DNA from 2 places in the Pseudoalteromonas sp. T1lg76 genome. Region 2 is predicted to be linked to the other one. Evidence: predicted binding sites of a transcription regulator. Region 2 holds the regulator's gene; the other holds the start of a gene.
What was found. Region 2 encodes sigma-54, which starts transcription at its own class of promoters, with help from an activator protein. Its sites were predicted from a motif close to GTTGGCACGNNNNTNGNNT; they were not measured.
Positions count from the first base shown of each region.

Region 1: a site for sigma-54 is predicted at 1,828-1,846, ahead of C2M35_RS13610 (YggN family protein). Genes of this name have one in related genera too.

Region 1 is NZ_PQCE01000037.1:23,375-26,792, reverse strand. Features, by position in the region: gene C2M35_RS13615 (aminotransferase-like domain-containing protein) at 1-1,011, shown strand, start outside; gene C2M35_RS13610 (YggN family protein) at 1,008-1,790, opposite strand; gene C2M35_RS13605 (PA3496 family putative envelope integrity protein) at 2,271-2,459, shown strand; gene C2M35_RS13600 (AzlD domain-containing protein) at 2,606-2,905, opposite strand; gene C2M35_RS13595 (AzlC family ABC transporter permease) at 2,902-3,418, opposite strand, start outside.
Region 2 is NZ_PQCE01000034.1:82,193-85,610, reverse strand. Features, by position in the region: gene lptB (LPS export ABC transporter ATP-binding protein) at 1-685, shown strand, start outside; gene C2M35_RS12830 (RNA polymerase factor sigma-54) at 709-2,199, shown strand; gene hpf (ribosome hibernation promoting factor) at 2,225-2,512, shown strand; gene ptsN (PTS IIA-like nitrogen regulatory protein PtsN) at 2,514-2,960, shown strand; gene rapZ (RNase adapter RapZ) at 3,080-3,418, shown strand, end outside.

The sequences.
Region 1 (3,418 bases), on a different contig from region 2:
TTTGCGGCGCTAAAAAAGCAGATCATCAACCGTTACCTGGATTTTGCCATCGGCGTTAACAGTGATGAGTTGATCATTACCAATGGTGCCCAGGAAGCGCTGCATATCGCTGTGCAGTGTGTCACTCAGGCGGGGGATATAGTGGCCATAGAGTCGCCCTGTTATTTTGGCATTATCGAAATGCTGGAGAGTCTGGGACTCAAGGTGATAGAAATTCCCATGTGCCCGCAACAAGGGGTGTGTGTCGAAGATCTGCAGCAGGCGTTTGCCGAGCATGATATTAAGGCCTGCATCTTTTCCACCAGTATTAGCAATCCCTTAGGCTCGAAAATGCCAGAGGAGCGACGCCGACGTCTGGTGCATTTAGTGGAGGATCAAGGTGCGGTGCTAATTGAGGATGATGTGTATGGGGAGCTTGCCTACGAGCCCGATGGCGCCAAACCTGCTCAGTATTATTCGACCAAGGGCAAGGTGATCACCTGCTCGTCGCTGTCAAAAACCGCCGCGCCAAGCTATCGCGTGGGCTGGATGATAGCCGGCAAGTTTGCGCCTCAGGCGCGGCGTTTAAAGCGGGCCATGAGCTGCGCGTCGTCACTGATGAATCAGTGGACCCTGTACGAATTTATGAATAGCGGCGATTACGATAAAAATCTGCGGGTGATGCGCCAGCGCCTGGCGCTCAATAAAGAGCGGATGCGGGCCTTGGTGCAGCGGCATTTTCCGCCTGGCACCCGAATGACCAATCCACAGGGAGGCTGTGTATTGTGGCTGCAACTGCCGTCGCAGTATGATGTTGTTGCCTTGTTCCACCTGGCGCTGGAGGCGGGGATCAGCATTACTCCGGGAGCTATTTTTAGCGCCACCGACAAATATCGCCAGTGTTTACGCCTGAGTTTTGGGGTGCAATGGAGCGAGGAAATAGAAAAGGCAGTGGCCCGCTTAGGGGCGCTCTGCCTGCAAGTGCAAAAGGGTAAGGCGAAGGTTACGCCAATGGGCATGCCAAAGGCTTAGTTACTTAGCAGCTGATACTCTTTCAATTCGGGGATCATGCTAAGCAGCTGAGCTTCTTGTTGCGCCAACTCGCTAAATGAATGGCATAGCGCATCCGCACGTTGTTCTATTTGCGAGGCTTGCAGCTCAACTCTTTGCTCGACCTGCTCACCAAGGCGCTCCATACGTTGCTCAAATTCATCCATGTCGCCGCCTGAGCCTAATAACTCAGAGCCCAGAGCGATAAATATACTGCCGATAGACTGCACCATGGCCTGCTCTACGGCTTGTTCAAAGTCCTCATCAAACTGGCTTTCAATATCATTGCCTAATTGTTCAAAGCTTTGTTTGCCCATTACAAAGGCACCGTCCTGGTAGAAGGTCTGTTCAATATTGATGCCGATATTTTCAACTATATCGCTCAGCGCCTCATTGTGACTGATGCCAAATGCGGCGCCGACTTCTTCTAGGGCAACGCCGGCGATCTTAACGCCATCCAGGGCTATTTGAGCCACCTCGGGCATATAGGTTCGTACCTTATCTGTGTAATCGTCCAGGGCCTGTTGTTGCTCGGCATTTAACTCAACGGGTTGACCATCGACTTCAAGCAGACCTGAGCTGTACACCAGGTGCTGGTTATTGGTATTGGTGATCTGTAAACGCTGCGGCTCGATGCGTACATCGTTTTTAAATTCAATGTTGCATTGCTCAGAGCCAAACGAGAGCGAATTGGCTTCCCCGGCGATGGCGGTGCCAGAAAGGCTAATGGCAGAGATAATGGCTAGCGTGCTGGTTTTCATGGTGATAATTCCTGTTATTCTGTTGACGCTATGACTAATACAATTTCGGTGCCAATTAATAAAGATGATAAAAATCATAGCGTTATAATTTCATCTTGTGTGCTGCCAATGCCTTGTTTAGTGCCTTTTACTAACTTTTAGTGAAATTAACTTTGCCGTGGATTAAAACATTTGCTCAATTGTCAGCCTGCTAGGTAACTGCTCCTGCGTCACCCTAGTACCGCGGTCCATGGCGGCAAAAGCCGACCTAGGACCCTGGCGGCAAAGGCGGATCCACAACGGGCTATCCAAGGTGGAATAACCTTACGAATTAAGGCGGTATAATTATTAATCAATTATGTTTATTGAAACGATAAAAAAATCTCACTTTCCAGTTTGCGATTTAGCGGCTATTTATTCACTCGAAGGCGCCTAGCCCTGAATTCGCCGCACCTAAGTTGGGGAGCGGTGATAACTGATTTAGATTTATTGGAGTGTATTGTGGGTAAAACATATTCCTATGATGCGTTTGAAGACGAATTTGTTGCAGATGAATATGAAGCGATGGGACGCAATCAAAACGACCGTCGCAAGCGCAAGGTAAAAAAGAAGCTGGACGATTATTTAGAACAGCGCAAGCTGAGAAAGCATCTCGGCAGCGATGACTTTGACGAGTATTTAAATGAATAAATAACGGGCCTTTGGCCTATGAAGTCTTGGTGTAATTAAGCCGAGACTATTTTAAGACTTTAAAGGGGCTACGGCCCCTTTTTTGTTATACCAATGCTGTTAAGTATGTGAGCAGATATTGCGTTGGCTATTTAAGTGAATTGGTATTATCGCAGCGCAAAAAAGACCGCCATGGAAAGCAGGGTGGTGGCGTAGATACTATGGCTTTTATAGGCGGTAATAATGGCGACAAGGGCCGCAACCAGATACGGATTCTGGTAGCTCAACTGCCACTGATTGCCAGGTAAAACCACTATGGGCACCCAGATGGCGGTAAGCACGGCCGGGGCGCTAAAGCTTAAAAAACGCTGCATTTTTGCGCCGACCCGAAATGGCAGGGCATGGTGTAAAAATAAATAACGACTGCCAAAGGTAATGGCCGCCATCAGTAATATGGTGGTGATCATTGCACCCTCCCGCGACTAAGCACATAGCCAACGCTCATGCCGATGAGAGCACTAAACACCAGCCATAATTCTACTTGCCAGGACTTGAGCACCGCAGCACTTATCCCCGAAGCCAGTACACAGGCCAGAGTTGCCCAGTTTTTAATGGCCGGGATCACTAGGGCGATAAAGGTGGTGGCAATGGCAAAATCGAGACCAAGATTGGTTAAGTCAGGCAGCAACTGTCCCGCCACTATGCCCAGCAGGGTCCAAATATTCCAGGCAACATAAAAGCTAAAACCAGCACTGAGGGCATAAATGAGTCGTGCCTTGGTTTGATAGGCCTTTGGGTGGTGGGAAAAAGCAAAGAGCTCATCGGTCAGCACAAAGCTGACAGGTAAGCGCCACCTCAAGGGTTGAGCAATGACCTTTTGGCGAATGGCCAAGCCATATAAAAAGTGCCGAGAACTAATGATGAAGGTGGTGATGGCTATAGTCAGCAAAGGGGTGTCGTTGGCGATAAGCTCAATGGCC
Region 2 (3,418 bases):
AGGCCGTGAAGTGGTCAAGGATGTGGGCCTGGAAGTCAAAGCCGGCAGCATAGTCGGCTTGCTTGGCCCCAACGGCGCCGGTAAAACCACTACCTTCTATATGATTGTGGGTCTGGTACCAAGCGACAAGGGTGTGATCAGCATCGATGAGCAGGATATCACCCTGCTGCCCATGCATTCACGCGCCCGTTTAGGCATAGGTTATTTGCCGCAAGAGTCTTCTATTTTCCGTAAATTAACCGTCTATCAGAACCTGATGGCTATTTTGGAAACCCGTAAGGACCTGGATAAAAGCGGCCGTGAAAGCGAGCTCGAAGGTCTGCTGGACGAATTTAATATTCAGCATATTCGTGAGTCATTAGGCATGGCCCTGTCCGGCGGCGAACGCCGTCGTGTGGAGATTGCCCGCGCCCTCGCCGCTAACCCGAAATTTATTCTGCTCGACGAACCTTTTGCTGGTGTTGACCCTATTTCGGTGCTAGATATTAAGAAAATCATTGAACACCTCCGCAACCGTGGTATTGGCGTTCTTATTACCGATCACAATGTGCGCGAAACATTAGATGTATGTGAAACTGCCTATATCGTCTCCCATGGCGAGCTAATCGCATCAGGAACTCCCCAACAGGTATTAGCAGATCAAACAGTACGCGATGTGTATTTAGGTGAGCAGTTTAGACTTTAATCACAAAAGGATTGTTAGAGTACATGAGGCAATCATTACAGCTGCGTCTAGGCCAGCAATTAACAATGACCCCACAATTGCAGCAGGCTATCCGCCTGTTGCAGCTCAGTACTTTGGATCTCCAACAAGAAATTCAAGAAGCGCTTGATGCCAACCCCTTGCTCGAAATCGAAGAAGAGCATTACGGCGATAGTGACCTGCCACGCGATAAAAATTCGGCGGCCGACAGCGATAGCGACATTCAAAGCAATAACAGCACAAGCAATCAGGACGAAGTTGAAAGCAGCGACGCCCTTAACAATGACTCGATCAGCGATGAGCTGCCCATGGATGTATCCTGGGACGAGTACATCAGTGCCGCCCCGGTTGCATCTGGGCCCATGCCCGATGACGAGTCTATTTACCAAGGCGAAACCACAGAAACCTTGCACGATTACCTGATGTGGCAATTACGCCTCACCCCGTTTAGCGCCATAGATGAAGCCATTGCTACCGCGATTATCGAAGCCATCGACGACAACGGCTTACTTACCGTTAGCACCGAGGACTTGCTCGAAAGCATCAACCATGATGAGCTGGAAGAAGAGATTGAACTCGACGAAATAGAGGCCGTTCTTAAGCGAGTTCAAATGTTTGATCCCATTGGTATTGGCGCCCGCTCACTACAAGAGTGCTTGTTGATCCAGCTCAAGCAATTTTCGCCTCAAACCCCTTGGCTTAACGAGACGAAAGAGGTAGTTTGTAATTATATTGATTTGCTTGGTAACCGTGACTACCGCACCTTAATGAAAAAGACTAAGCTTAAAGAAGCCCAGTTGAAAGAGGTGATGACACTGATACACAGCCTGAATCCCAAGCCCGCCGCGACCATAGTGCGCGAAGAGTCGGAGTATGTGATCCCGGATGTATCGGTGAAGAAGGTCAAGGGTCGCTGGAAGGTGGAATTAAACCCCGACAGCATGCCGAAGATACGTGTCAACGATCACTACGCATCCCTGGGTCGCAACTGCAAATCACAAAGTGACAGCCAATTTATTCGCTCTCACTTGCAAGAGGCAAAATGGTTTATAAAGAGCCTGGAGCAACGCAATGACACCTTACTTAAAGTAACTAATTGCATTGTTCAGCAACAACAGGCATTCTTTGAACATGGCGAAGAAGCAATGAAGCCAATGGTCCTTAACGACGTTGCAGAAATGGTGGAAATGCACGAGTCAACAATCTCTCGTGTTACCACACAAAAATACATGCACACGCCACGTGGGATCTTTGAGTTAAAGTACTTTTTCTCCAGCCATGTGAATACCGAGAATGGAGGTGAATGCTCATCCACAGCGATTAGAGCATTGATCAAAAAGCTAGTAGCCGCGGAAAATCCTGTAAAACCGTTAAGCGATAGCAAGATTACCGACATACTAGCAGAGCAAGGAATCAAAGTGGCTCGACGAACGATTGCAAAATATCGTGAATCGTTGGCCATACCACCGTCAAATCAACGTAAAAGCTTGATATAGACGTTAGACAAGAAGGAAAATGCTTATGCAATTAAATCTTACCGGTCGTCATGTAGAAATCACAGACTCTCTTCGCAACTATGTAAATAGTAAATTTGCCAAATTAGAGCGTCACTTTGACCACATTAATAATGTGCATGTTATTCTTGATATCGAGAAACTCACACAAAAAGCAGAAGCAACACTTCATGTAAACGGCGGCGAACTGTTTGCCACCGCAGAGCATCAGGATATGTACGCGGCGATCGATGGCTTAATTGACAAATTAGACCGCCAGGTAATCAAACATAAAGAGAAATTGTCTCGTCATTAAAATGAGCTTAGATTTACTTTTTTCCAAGGACTGCAGCAAGGCTGCGGTCCTTTTTAATAGCAAAAAAAGAATGTTGGAATACCTCTCTCAGGTAGCACACCAACATATCCCCCACCTCAGTGAGCAAGCTATACTGGATTCCCTTCTGGCTCGTGAAAAGCTTGGCAGCACTGGCATAGGGAAAGGGGTTGCCATTCCACACGGTCGCCTTGAAGGCATAGAGAATACCCTGGCCATTATCGTCACCAACCGTGAAGCCATCAATTTTGACGCCATCGACAATCGCCCCGTTGATATTTTTGTGGCGCTGCTTGTACCAGGCGATCAATGCGATCAACATCTCAAGACCTTGGCGAAAATTGCTGATAAACTTAAAGATAAACAATTCTGTAAGCAGCTAAGATCGGTCACCAGTGACCAGGAACTGTACCAGTTAATGGTTGCCTAGGGCACCACATGGGAAGTTCGATTGAAAAATTCGACTGAAAAGTGCGACTGAGAAGTTCGATTGATAAGTTCGAGTGTTTAACTTTAATGCCAGCATATGGCTCGGCAAGGGGTGGATAAATGGATTTGATTATTGTCAGTGGGCGCTCCGGTTCCGGTAAATCCGTCGCCCTGCATGTACTTGAAGATCTCGGCTACTATTGTGTCGATAATATCCCGGTCAACCTATTGCCCGCCCTGGTGCGCAGCGTTTCCGACAATTACGATAAAATTGCCGTCAGCATAGACGTTCGTAACCTTCCCAAAGAAGAACAAGAATTCAGCGATATCTTAGGTTACCTACCAGAATTTTCACAACCGACACTGTTTTACCTCGACAGTGACGAGCAGACCCTGATCAAACGCTTTTCAGAAACCCGACGCCTGCACCCGCTGTCGATGCAAAACCTGCCTCTAGAC